Regions from separate parts of the Erwinia billingiae Eb661 genome, predicted to be linked through region 1. Evidence: predicted binding sites of a transcription regulator. Region 1 holds the regulator's gene; each other region holds the start of a gene.
What was found. Region 1 encodes CRP, which controls carbon source genes, mostly activating them, when cyclic AMP is high. Its sites were predicted from a motif close to ATGTGANNNNNNTCACAT; they were not measured.

Region 2: a site for CRP is predicted at 1,639-1,656, ahead of EBC_RS03285 (YjcB family protein). Genes of this name have one in related genera too.
Region 3: a site for CRP is predicted at 2,013-2,030, ahead of cdd (cytidine deaminase). Genes of this name have one in related genera too.
Region 4: a site for CRP is predicted at 970-987, ahead of udp (uridine phosphorylase). Genes of this name have one in related genera too.

The regions. Positions count from the first base shown of each region.
Region 1 is NC_014306.1:4,624,365-4,627,497, reverse strand. Features, by position in the region: gene EBC_RS22565 (YccS/YhfK family putative transporter) at 1-1,285, opposite strand, end outside; gene crp (cAMP-activated global transcriptional regulator CRP) at 1,344-1,976, opposite strand; gene EBC_RS22555 (OsmC family protein) at 2,284-2,694, shown strand; gene EBC_RS22550 (phosphoribulokinase) at 2,734-3,133, opposite strand, start outside.
Region 2 is NC_014306.1:416,144-419,276, reverse strand. Features, by position in the region: gene EBC_RS03290 (diguanylate cyclase domain-containing protein) at 1-880, opposite strand, end outside; gene EBC_RS25675 (hypothetical protein) at 867-1,004, opposite strand; gene EBC_RS03285 (YjcB family protein) at 1,768-2,049, shown strand; gene EBC_RS03280 (ATP-grasp fold amidoligase family protein) at 2,106-3,059, opposite strand; gene EBC_RS03275 (MATE family efflux transporter) at 3,068-3,133, opposite strand, start outside.
Region 3 is NC_014306.1:3,322,848-3,325,980, reverse strand. Features, by position in the region: gene EBC_RS16615 (NAD-dependent malic enzyme) at 1-904, opposite strand, end outside; gene cdd (cytidine deaminase) at 1,071-1,955, opposite strand; gene EBC_RS16605 (CidB/LrgB family autolysis modulator) at 2,084-2,776, opposite strand; gene EBC_RS16600 (CidA/LrgA family protein) at 2,769-3,133, opposite strand, start outside.
Region 4 is NC_014306.1:262,874-266,006, forward strand. Features, by position in the region: gene EBC_RS02600 (dienelactone hydrolase family protein) at 1-821, opposite strand, end outside; gene udp (uridine phosphorylase) at 1,110-1,871, shown strand; gene rmuC (DNA recombination protein RmuC) at 1,945-3,133, shown strand, end outside.

The DNA of each region.
Region 1 (3,133 bases):
AGGTCACCGCGGCAATCACCAACCCGGCCAGCGTGCCCAGCGCACGGTGCTGGATGCGGACGCGCGTTGCGCTGTAACCGTTCTGGCTGACAAACATGACCGTCATCAGGATCCAGTAGGGTTTGGGCAGATTAAAGAACAGCGCCAGCGAACTGGCAAAGGTCAGCATCACCGCAAAGCGGGCGGCGGTGCGCAAGGCGGCCGATTTCAGCGACAAATAGCTTTTGATGGCCGGCAGCAGCGGCAGTCGGCGCTGCCGGTCAGCCATCAAATCGCGCTGATAAAGGGGACGCTGGGTACGCAGCACCCGACCAATCCGGCTGAAGTGGTAATAGCAGAAGGTGCCCACCGGGTTATCCGGATTCTGCCGTGAGATCTTCTCCAGCGCCTGAAGCTGCTTATCCATGGTGAAGCGCTCGGGCAGCTTGTGGTAAAGGATATCGTCGGCCAGTTCACGCAGCCTGGCGGCGATGGTCTGCGCGTTCCAGCGGATCACCGCTTCGGCATGGCTTTGCTCCACCAGCTTTTGCACTTCTTCCGGCTGATGCAGGCTGACGGAGATGTGCTCCTGCAAATCTAGCGCGATTTGAAACGCGCGGGTCAGCCGCTTGTGGTGATTGTTGTTGGTGGCTGACAGCATATGCATCTGCTGATAGCAGGTGGTGATCAGGTCGACCGCTTTTTGCTGGCGCGCCAGCAGCGGAGGCAGGGCTTTCTCCGGATCGGTGAGTTTGGTCAGCAGGGTGTATTTCGCTTCGCAGTAACCCGCCAGCTCGCGATAGAGCAGGCTTAAGGTTTCCCGCAGCGGCTGCTCTTTCCACAGCCAGAACCAGACCCAGTTGAACACGCCGTACCAGATGGTGCCGAGCACGTAGAGCATCGGCGGTTCCCACACCGGCATGCGTCCTGCCAGGCTAAGGGTGAAGATTGCGGCTATCAGCGAGCCGGGCAGCAGGCGGCCATGCAGCGGGCTGATTTCACCGGTGACGCCCAGCAGCATCGCCATCGAAAACAGGATCACGGGCAGGGGAACGTGGTGACCGGCAAGATACTGGATCAGGAAACTGCTGAAGGCAAACAGGCTTCCGCCAACGATCAGGCGTTTGAAAAAGCGCTTATGAGGAGTATCAAGGCCAGCGAGGTTGCAACAGGCAGGGACTAAGGAAAACAGCAACCCTTTTTGCAAGTCGCCCAGTAGCCATCCCATCGCTACCGGTAAACAGAGCACCAGCGTCTGGCGCAATGCGTAGTTGATCTCCGGGTGATAAATCAGTCGACGCCACATCACTCCACACCAAATAAAAAGGCGCAACACCAGGTGTTGCGCCGTGGATCAGAGCCGATTAGCGAGTGCCGTAGACAACGATAGTTTTACCGTGTGCCGAGATCAGGTTCTGATCTTCCAGCATCTTCAAAATGCGTCCCACTGTTTCACGAGAACAGCCAACGATTTGCCCAATTTCCTGGCGGGTGATCTTGATCTGCATCCCATCCGGGTGCGTCATGGCGTCCGGTTGTTTTGCCAGGTTCAGCAAGGTCTGCGCGATGCGACCCGTCACATCGAGGAAAGCTAAATTGCCCACTTTCTCAGAAGTGACCTGCAAGCGATTCGCCATCTGTGCAGACAGGCGCATCAGAATGTCAGGGTTAACCTGGATCAGCTGACGGAATTTTTTGTAAGAGATTTCAGCCACTTCACAGGCTGTCTTCGCGCGTACCCACGCGCTACGCTCCTGACCTTCTTCAAACAGGCCAAGCTCGCCAATAAAGTCGCCCTGATTGAGGTAAGACAGGATCATCTCTTTGCCTTCTTCATCCTTGATAAGCACCGCTACTGAACCTTTGACGATATAGTAGAGGGTTTCTGCCTTTTCACCCTGATGAATCAGCGTGCTCTTGGATGGATACTTATGAATATGGCAATGAGACAGGAACCATTCAAGTGTCGGGTCTGTTTGCGGTTTGCCGAGAACCATTCGCTGTTATCCTCTGTTGTAATCGTGCCTAAATACAGGGGCAGAGTTCCCTGCCAGGCGTTGAAATAGTCAAGCGTTTCCCATCAGGAAATTTATTCGGGCCTCTGTTAAAAGCCTGGCTCGTTATGCGATTCGTTTCGTCGTGCCTGTAGAGTACTGACGAAAATATTACAGCTTTGTTTGTAGCACAGCTTTCAACGAGTGTCTTGTGTTGTCTCGCTTCAGCATAGTGCGAAAATTGCCGCATTGCCGTTTTTCTGCCTAAAGCGTAATCTGGCGATAACTGAATGAATTAGAGGAAATTGTTATGCAGGCTCGAGTCAAGTGGGTTGAAGGGTTAACGTTTTTGGGAGAATCCTCATCCGGGCATCAGGTTCTGATGGACGGAAATGCGGGCGATAAAGCCCCGAGCCCGATGGAGATGGTGTTGATGGCCGCGGGCGGATGCAGCGCAATCGACGTGGTTTCCATTCTGCAGAAGGGCCGCCACGACGTAAAGGATTGCGAAGTGAAGCTCAGCTCCGAACGCCGTGAAGAGGCCCCGCGCCTGTTCACCCACATCAATCTGCACTTTATCGTCACCGGCGTGGCCTTAGGCGATAAAGCGGTGTCGCGTGCCGTCGATCTCTCCGCGGAGAAATATTGCTCGGTGGCACTGATGCTGGGCAAGGGCGTGGAAATCACCCACAGCTATGAAGTGATTGAGTTACCGGCGTAAGTCATCCCATCGCCGCCCTAAGCCCCGTGCCCGCGGGGCTTACTCTATTTTCTTACCCTGGATCAGACGCTTCACCAGCGGCCCCATAATCAGCTCCATCGCCAGCCCCATCTTGCCGCCCGGCACCACCAGCGTATTGATGTGCGAGATAAAGGATCCCTGCAGCATCGACAGCAAATACGGGAAGTCGATATCTTCCAGCGCCTGGAAATGGATCACCACAAAGCTTTCATCCAGCGACGGGATACCGCGCGCCGCGAACGGGTTAGAGGTATCCACCGTCGGCACGCGCTGGAAGTTAATGTGCGTGCGGGAGAACTGCGGCGTAATAAAGTTGATGTAATCCTCCATGGATCGCACCACCGAATCCATCACCGCTTCGCGTGAGTGGCCGCGTTCGCTGGTATCGCGCACCAGTTTCTGGATCCACTCCAGGTTA
Region 2 (3,133 bases), 890 kb from region 1:
CCTCTTTAAAGCGGTCAACATCGATAAACAGCACCGCAACCCGATCGGCGGTTTGCGGGTTGTTCATCAGCGTGTGCAACGCCTGCTCAAACGCTGTCCGGTTAGGCAAACCGGTCAGCGCATCATGCCGTGCCTGATGGGCCAGCGAGTCGTTTTCGCGCTGCAGATGGGTCTGCCAGTCTGACAGCTCATCCAGCAGGCTGTTGAAATCCCCGCTCAGCTTGTTCAGCTCGGCAATCGACGATGACGGCACCCGCAGCGAGAAGGCGCGCCGTCGGCGTACGTCGTGCGCCACTGAGGCAATATTTTGCAGCCCGCTGAGGATCCCCGCGTGCATGCGGTTGGACAGGCACGAGGCCAGCAGCGCGGTCACCAGCAGGCTGCCGCTCAGCCACTTCAACGCCTGGCTAAGATAATGCAGCACCCGGCTGGCATCACCGCTCAACCACACCTGTCCAATCACCTTGCCGTTGTGCACGATTGGCACGTTGGCAGGCTGCGGGAAAATCCAGTGGGTGACCAGCTCCCCGGCGCCCTGATGATGTTGCGCCCCGGATGGAGGCCAGTTCACCAGCAGGCGATTACTGGCATCGACAATTCTGACGTGGCCAAACTCCGCCTTCGCCCCGATTTGCCGCACGATGTCGTTAGCCGCATCCGCATCGCCCGCCAGCACCGCCGGCTGCACGCTGTAGCCGAGGGTGGTGGCCACCAGCTGGAGATTGTTTTCCGCATAGCTGCGCAGGGCAAACATCGACAGCACCGACAACGAGATGCCGCTGAACAACAGCGACACCACGATGATCACCAGATGAATGCGTTGCAGACTTTTGCGTAAGGTCAGCAGCGGTTTTTTAGCCGTTGAATTAGCCTTGTGCACGGAGTGCTTCCACAGAGGTAATGTGGCCCTGTTGGTTGTGCTGGACCCGTAACACGTAGTGGCTACTCAGGGTCGCCACGTCATCAGGCGTCAGCGGGCGCTGTTTTGCGTCAGTCGAAAACACAAAGCCTCCTTTATTGTTTTTATTGCTCCGTTACCGCATTTCGCTTTAGCGAATATGACGGGAGCTGTATTTGAGGTGTAGAGATCCCGCCCTGTGGAAATGGAAGGGAATGAGTTATAAGGATTTTTACCATGAAAAATCCTACAACCCATTGGCGGGTTGTACAACTTTTAAGAGGTCGGATTCATCTCAAAGAGGTAATTTGACTTAAGTCACGTCAAATAAAAGCTAAGTAAGGTTTAAGTATGGAACAACCCCGCTAATTGCTAGCAATATCAAGCACCTGTTTTTGCTGAGTTTCCATCAGTGCCGTTGAAAATAAGAGGTGGAACCGGACGATCGGGCTAATCATTTATAATGAGTTTAATTGTCATTTGTCGTCTCAAAATAAAGCTAACTGCCTTAAATTAAAAATAAAATTGATATCGGAGAGTAATTATTTTCCAAAATATAAGGAATTATGCGCAGTAATATAGCCTGTAAGACGGTTTTCATTCTTTCCCTATACGGATTATTCCCCATACTTTGGAATTAAATCGGTAAACCTCAGTTAATAAAAGGCTTAATGTTCCACTGACAAAAAACTACCATACCAGGTCTAAATTTTGTTCAAATTTTAAAATCGAGTGATATAATGTGACCGTCATCACACTTCTGTGACCTGTTATGTCCGTTCAAGTGAAAAGCAACCTGGCAACTTTTCGTCTGGATCGGTGATGACACCGCCTCTTGTCAGGGCAGTAAATCTCGGAGTTTGAACGATATGGGTACCTTAACCGCTAGCCTGGTATTGATGAGATGGGAACTGGTTAGTGCAGTAATGATGTTTATTGCCAGCACCTTTAACGTGAAGTGCCGTCAGGCCAGCCACAAAGGCATTGCCTTTGTCTTCACCGGCGTGGGTATCGGCATGTCATGCTGGTTCGTTACCGGGCTGTTAGGTATCACTCTGAGTATGGATAACCTGCATAACTTCTGGCACATCACCAAAGATGTGTTTATCGACGTGATGAGCCACACCCCAACTGATTATCCTATGCCCTGAAAACAAACGAGCCGCTGACTCAGAGAGTCAGCGGCTCGTTATTGTATTCGGCTCAATCAAAACTTCTTAAAGGCCACCGGCAGCGGCGTAACGCTTCCTGACGTTGCTGGCAATACGGCTGCTTTGTGTTCCTGCAACCACATATCACCCATCATCTTATCCAGGCCCATATCCAGCCCGGTCACCATGCCTGCACCCGGCGTAAAGGTCAGCTCACCAAAGAAGATTTGCCCTTCGCTGATGTACCAGTCAACGCGAACATAGTCGAAGTCACTGGCCAGCTTTTTGCTCAGCTCCAGCGCCTTCTTCAACGTTTCCATATCCCCGCTGATATCCAGTCCGGTATCGCGGATCTTGTAGAAGCACTGCTCCAGGTTGTTGACGTAGAAGTTCATCGACAGCGGTGAGTTGCCACAGCGGTTGTAGATGATCTGCAGCACGTACTCAAAGTTGCCGTCTTTCTTGTTGAACATGTGGAATTTGTAATCGATGGCGGCAAACTTGCCATCACCAACATACTCTTCCACCAGAATGCGCGGCTTAATGTAGCGATAATGAATTTCCCGCGACTGATGCGAGAAATCACAGCGCAACCACTCTTCACAGCGGCGCACCAGCAACTGTTTTTGAATACAGTCTGGTTCTTCAAGAAAGATTTCTACCATACCAGAACCGTGGTTCGGTTTAATAACGGTGTTTTTTAAGGATTTAAGCCCCAGCAATGAAATCGGATCGGCCGTTTCATGCAGCAAAGGAATTAAATACTCTTCACCAATTGTTTTTGCTATGTAATCGCGCACTAAAACTTTATCCGAAAGATTCCCATAACGAACATAGTCGCCAGTGACGAATTTGCGGTACAGAATTTTCTCATTAAACAGTTTCGGCTGGCGAATGTTAGGTAACCGCTTAAAAGTGTGAAAATAGTAAACTCGGTCCTGATAAGACCATGGCATTTTCTTGAGCAGGTATAAGACGCCTTTTCTCAATTCTGCTTTGAGTTTTAACATTTTTTACCTCATTTGTATGTTTTGTAGTTAAGTGAGGAAAGCTGTATTTTAAGAATGACGGCATTCTTAAAGAA
Region 3 (3,133 bases), 1.3 Mb from region 1:
CGAGGAATACCACTTTCTGCTGGCTCATGGTGCTGCCCGCCGCACGGCTGGCGGCAATCAGCGTACCCAGCGTAACGGCGGCGGTGCCCTGAATATCATCATTGAAGCAGCAAACTTCGTCACGGTAGCGTTCGAGGATCGGCATCGCATTTTTCTGTGCGAAGTCTTCAAACTGCAGCACCACATTCGGCCAGCGGCTCTTCACCGCCTGAATGAACTCGTGGACGAAGTTATCGTACTCTTCGCCGGTGATGCGCGGATGACGCCAGCCCATATACAGCGGGTCATTCAGCAATTGCTGGTTGTTGGTGCCGACGTCCAGCACGATTGGCAAGGTGTACGCCGGGCTGATACCGCCACAGGCGGTGTACAGCGAGAGCTTACCAATGGGAATGCCCATGCCGCCGATGCCCTGGTCGCCCAGGCCGAGAATGCGTTCGCCGTCGGTAACCACGATCACTTTGACATTCTGCTTGGTGGCGTTTTGCAACATATCTTCGATGTTGCCGCGGTTCGGATAGGAGATAAACACGCCACGGGCACGACGATAGATTTCGGAGAAGTGTTCACAGGCCGCGCCGACGGTGGGGGTGTATATAATCGGCATCATCTCTTCAAGATGGTTGTCCAGCAGACGGTAGAAGAGGGTTTCGTTGGTGTCCTGGATATTGCGCAGATAAACGTGTTTGTCGTTATCGTTTTTGAAGTCCTGAAACTGCTTCCAGGCACGCTTGGCTTGCTCTTCGATGGTTTCCACCGTTTCAGGCAGCAGGCCGCGCAGGTTAAATTCATTTCGCTCTTCTACAGAGAAGGCGCTTCCCTTATTCAACAACGGGAATTCCAGCAAAATAGGGCCGGCATAAGGAATATACAGCGGTCGTTTACTTTCGTATTCGAGTTCCATGCAATCAATACTCATTCGGATCGGGATGTTGTGGGCCAATCCTAAAATAATTAGTCTGAAAGTACAGCTTTTGTTAACGGGTTATAACAAAAGGAACGGTTTGTATTCAATTTTTGCGAAAGCTGAACAGGATGCAGCGTAACGCTGCATCCTGGCGTTGAAGGGATCAGTCCAGCGGAACGGTGGTCAGATTGGCGCAGCCCAGCGCGTGCAACGTCGCCTGAGTCGCCTGGCGCTGAATGACCCTGGCATCTGGCGCTTCTGCCAGCACCGCGCGCTGAATGGTCAGCACATCATGGCCGGCAAGGCTGAGCAGGTTGAGGGCGGCTTGTAACGGCGGCAGGCTGGGGTTGAAGGCGGCATTTTCCGCGTAGCTGCCGGCGAAGATCGCGCCGTCTGCGGATTGCAGCGCCACGCCGCTCCAGGCCTGAGTATAAGGTGCATGACTGCGGTTGGCGGCCTGCAGCGCGGCTTGCGTCAGCGCATCGCCTTTGATGCTCAGCTGGTGGTCAACGTCATCCAGCAGCAGCGTTTTGATCTCCAGATCGCGCGGGCCGAAGGCATCGGGCAGATAGTCTCCGAGCGTGGCCGGTGCGCGGCCCGGAAGATGAATGTTCAGCGCGGTGCCGCTGTTTAGCTCATTCATAAACTGGCGGCAGTGACCGCAAGGCGTGTAATTGACGGTGATGGCTTCCAGCGAGGCTTCGCCGCGCATCCAGGCGTGGGTGACCGCACTTTGTTCGGCATGCACGGTTTGCTGCATGGTCGCGCCAACAAACTCCATATTGGCACCGAAATAGAGGTGTCCGCTTTTGCCTCTTGCCAGCGCGCCAACATTAAAGTGGGAGAGGGGCGCCACGGCGCAGGCGGCAGCCAGCGGCAGCAGAGCAAAAGCCAGCTCACGATCGTCCAGGCCTGATGCGGATTTTACGTCAGCCACCTGCGCTGGCGTCAGGAATGCCTGAAAGTCAGCAGCGGAAAGGATCGGCAGCAGGGCGGTTTGCAGGGCTGTCGGCTGCGTGGCAAACGCGGCTTGAAAACGTGGGTGCATTATCGGGCCTCTTTAACAAGTTCGGCCGCTAAGTGTAGCGGGCAGTTGCTGAGTTATATGTGATTGATATCACGCAAGCAATGCAATTTATGAAAGCGAATTACAAAATGCGCGACGCATCGCAAATTTTAACCCCAGAGGTGCATCAGCAACGGGAACAGGAACGGCGCCAGCAGCGAGGTAATAATCCCGCAGATCACCAGCGCCAGCGAGCTGTAAGCCCCTTCCTGATAATCCAGCTCCGCACAGCGCGCGGTGCCCAGCGCATGGGAGGCGTTGCCAATCGCCAGCCCGCGCGAAGGCTTGCCGGTAATCTTCAGCAGGTTCAGCAGCATATGACCAAATACCGCTCCCAGCACGCCGGCGATCAGCACACAGATCGCGCTGATCGCCGGAATGCCGCCTAAGGTGCCAGATACGGCCATCGCGATCGGCGTGGTGACCGACTTCGGCATAATGGTGGCGGCAATCTGCGGCGTGGCACCCATCCACAGCGCAATCGCCGTCCCGGAGACCATCGCCGTCATGCTGCCCATAAAGCAGACGCCAATAATCGACTTCCAGCGCGCGCGGATCTGATGCATCTGCTCATACAGCGGAATGGCTAACGCCACGACAGAAGGCTGAAGAAGATGGTTAAGCACCGAGCTACCCTGGAAATAGCGCGCATAGGGCATCTGAATCAGTAACAGCAGCGGGATGATCACCGCCATCGATACCAGCAGCGGATTGACCAGCGAGATTTTCACCTTTGCCGCCACGCGACGTGCGGCAAAAAACACCATCACCGTCAGCGGCAGTGACCACCAGATATCACTCATCGCCGGCTCCTGGTTTGATCAGCGGACGGCTGTGTAACCGGTGTGACACCAGCCCGACGGTCAGCAGCACGATAAAGGTACTCAGCACGCAGGAGACCACGATCGGGCCAAACTGCGCGCTCAGAATATCGGTGTAGCTCATGATGCCGACGCTGATCGGCACAAACAGCAGGCCCATATAGCGGATCAACAGGGTGCTGCCGGGTTTCACCCAGTCCACCGGCAGGATCTGCAATGCCAGCAGACCAAACAGGATCAGCATGCCAATAATGCTGCCGGGGATCGTCACGGGCAGCAGGCCAGCCAGGGCTGTTCCGGCATAAAGACAGAGGTAAATGATGACAAAGGCGCGAAGAT
Region 4 (3,133 bases), 740 kb from region 1:
ACGCCATTCTGCCGGAACCAGGCGAGCATGCGCTGCCAGCCATCTTTGGCCGACTCTTCATGATAGCTTGGGCGGTAATCGGCATTAAAGGCATGGCCCGCATCCGGATAAACAATAATTTCCGATTTGGCGTTCGCTGCACGCAGCGCCTGGCGCATAGTCTCCACGCTCTCCTGCGGAATGCTGTCATCCTTGCCGCCATAAAGTCCTAACACCGGCGCAGTTAAATCCACCGCGATATCAACCGGCTGCTTCTGCTGCTTCAGCGTCTTCTCTCCGACCATTTTGCCATACCAGGCCACGGCGGCTTTCAGCTGTGGATTGTGTGCTGCATACAGCCAGGTAATGCGTCCGCCCCAGCAGAAGCCAGTGATGCCCATATTGCGCATATCGCCGCCGTGACGGGAGGCCCAGTTGGCAACGTGATCCAAATCGGCCAACACCTGATTATCCGGAACGGTGCTGACTAAATCTTTAAACAGCGTCGGGATATCGTCGTATTCAGCAGGATCGCCCTGGCGGAAGTAAAGCTCTGGCGCAACCGCCAGATAGCCTTCGGCAGCCAGGCGACGGCAGATATCGCGAATGTGTTCATGCACGCCAAAAATCTCCTGAACCACCAGAATCACCGGCAGTGGGCCGCTGACATGACGCGGTTTGGCGTGAAAAGCGGGCATGTTCTCGCCCTGAGTAGGAATGGATGTTTCACCTGACTGGATGGCGTCACTGTCAGTAATAATCGTGGTCGATGCGGTAGGCGATACCGCAGGAGTGAACCCATTATTGCTCATTTTTTGAGTCGTATTCTCGTCGGTTTTCATTGTCCTCTCCATGCATGCATTAGCGCAATCAGCTAACTATAGCCAGGATTACGTTTGGGTCAGGGGGTTGCTCTCTACCCATCATTAACACTGCCATTACCTGACCGTGAGGGCAAGTTGTGGCAATCCGAAAGGAAAGAGTGTTTAAATGTGATGTATGTCACTTCTTGTTGTTGATTCAATGTAACTTTCATTGGACGAAGTGATGCGATTCACATAATTTTCGGCAGCTTTGCATTATTGTGACCGCCAGATCCTTATCCCCCTTTCCCGTTACAGGAGTTTGAAATGGCACACTCAGACGTTTTTCATTTGGGTTTAACAAAAGCGGATTTGCAGGGCGCGACCTTGGCGATTGTGCCGGGCGATCCTGAGCGGGTGAAAAAAATTGCGGCATTGATGGAAAACCCGGTCCATCTGGCTTCACACCGTGAATTTACCAGCTGGCGTGCAGAGCTGGATGGCAAGGCGGTGATCGTCTGTTCCACCGGCATCGGCGGTCCTTCAACGTCTATTGCAGTGGAAGAACTGGCTCAACTGGGCGTGCGCACCTTCCTGCGCGTCGGTACCACTGGCGCTATTCAGCCAGAGATTAACGTCGGCGATGTGCTGGTCACCACCGGCTCAGTGCGTCTTGATGGCGCCAGCCTGCACTTCGCCCCGCTGGAGTTCCCGGCTGTCGCGGACTTTACCTGCACCACGGCGCTGGTCGACGCGGCGAAAGCGGCAGGCGCAACCACCCACATTGGTATCACCGCATCTTCCGATACGTTCTATCCTGGTCAGGAGCGTTACGACACCTTTTCAGGCCGCGTCGTCAGCCGTTTCCAGAACTCAATGAAGGAATGGCAGGATATGGGCGTGCTGAACTATGAAATGGAGTCGGCAACGCTGTTAACCATGTGTGCCAGTCAGGGACTGCGGGCCGGTATGGTGGCGGGTGTGATCGTCAACCGCACTCAGCAGGAAATTCCTGATGCGGAAACGATGAAAAGAACCGAGAGTGATGCGGTACGTATCGTAGTAGATGCGGCGCGCCGCCTAATCTGACGCTTTTTATCTGGACATTCATACAGTAGGCCTCTACCTTTTCCCGTAGATAAGTCCATGCGGGAGAATAAAGGTGGATGCAACAATCAGTTATGGCGTTTGTCTGGCGCTGGCCGGTGTGCTGGCAGGCTGGACAATCGCCTGGTTTCGCGGGCAGCAGGTCTCAGCCCGGCAGGAAACCGAACGGCAATTGCTGCTGCAGTCAGCGGAACAGCTGCGCGAAGAGCGTCAACGGCTGCAGCAGCAGGTCGAAACCTGTCAGCAGGCGCAACGGCAGAATGAGCTCGAGTTGCGCCAGCTACACGGGACGCTGTCTGCGGCCCAGGAAAAGCTTCACCACCTCGATCACTGGCGCAATGAAACTGAACAGCTGACGCGGGAATTACGCAACCAGCTGGAAATCAACAGTTCTCAGGAAGCCGAACTGCGCGAAGTCACCATCCGTCTTGAAGAAACCCGCATGGCTGCTGAAGAGAAACAGCGCCTGCTGGTCAACAGCGAGCAGCGGCTGAACGCGCAATTTGAAAACCTTGCAAACCGGATTTTCGAAAACAGTGGCCGCCGCGTTGATGAGCAAAACAAGCAAAGCCTTAACAGCCTGATTTCGCCACTGCGTGAACAGCTGGAAGGCTTCCGCCGCCAGGTGCAGGACGGATTTGGCCAGGAAGCCCGTGAACGTCATACCCTCTCGCATGAAATCCGCAACCTGCAGCAGCTGAACGCGCAAATGGCGCAGGAAGCGATCAACCTGACCAAAGCGCTGAAAGGCGACAATAAAACCCAGGGTAACTGGGGTGAAGTGGTCTTGAGCCGCGTGCTTGAAGCCTCCGGGCTGCGGGAAGGCCATGAGTATGAAACCCAGGTCACCATTCAGTTAGAACAGAACGGACGGATGCAGCCGGATGTGATCGTGCGTCTGCCGCAGGGCAAAGATGTGGTTATCGATGCCAAAATGACGCTGGTGGCCTACGAACGTTACTTCAACGGTGACGATGAGGCGCAGCGCGAAGCGGCAATCAGCGAGCATATTGCCGCCATTCGTGGGCATTTACGTCAGCTGAGCCGAAAAGATTACCAACAATTGCCCGGTTTACGCTCCCTGGATTATGTGTTGATGTTTATCCCGGTTGAACCGGCCTTTTTACTGGCGATCGATCGTCAGCCGGAGTTGATTAACGAAGCGCTCAACCTGAACATCATGTTAGTCAGTCCAACCACCCTGCTGGTGGCGTTACGGACGATTAACAATCTTTGGCGCTATG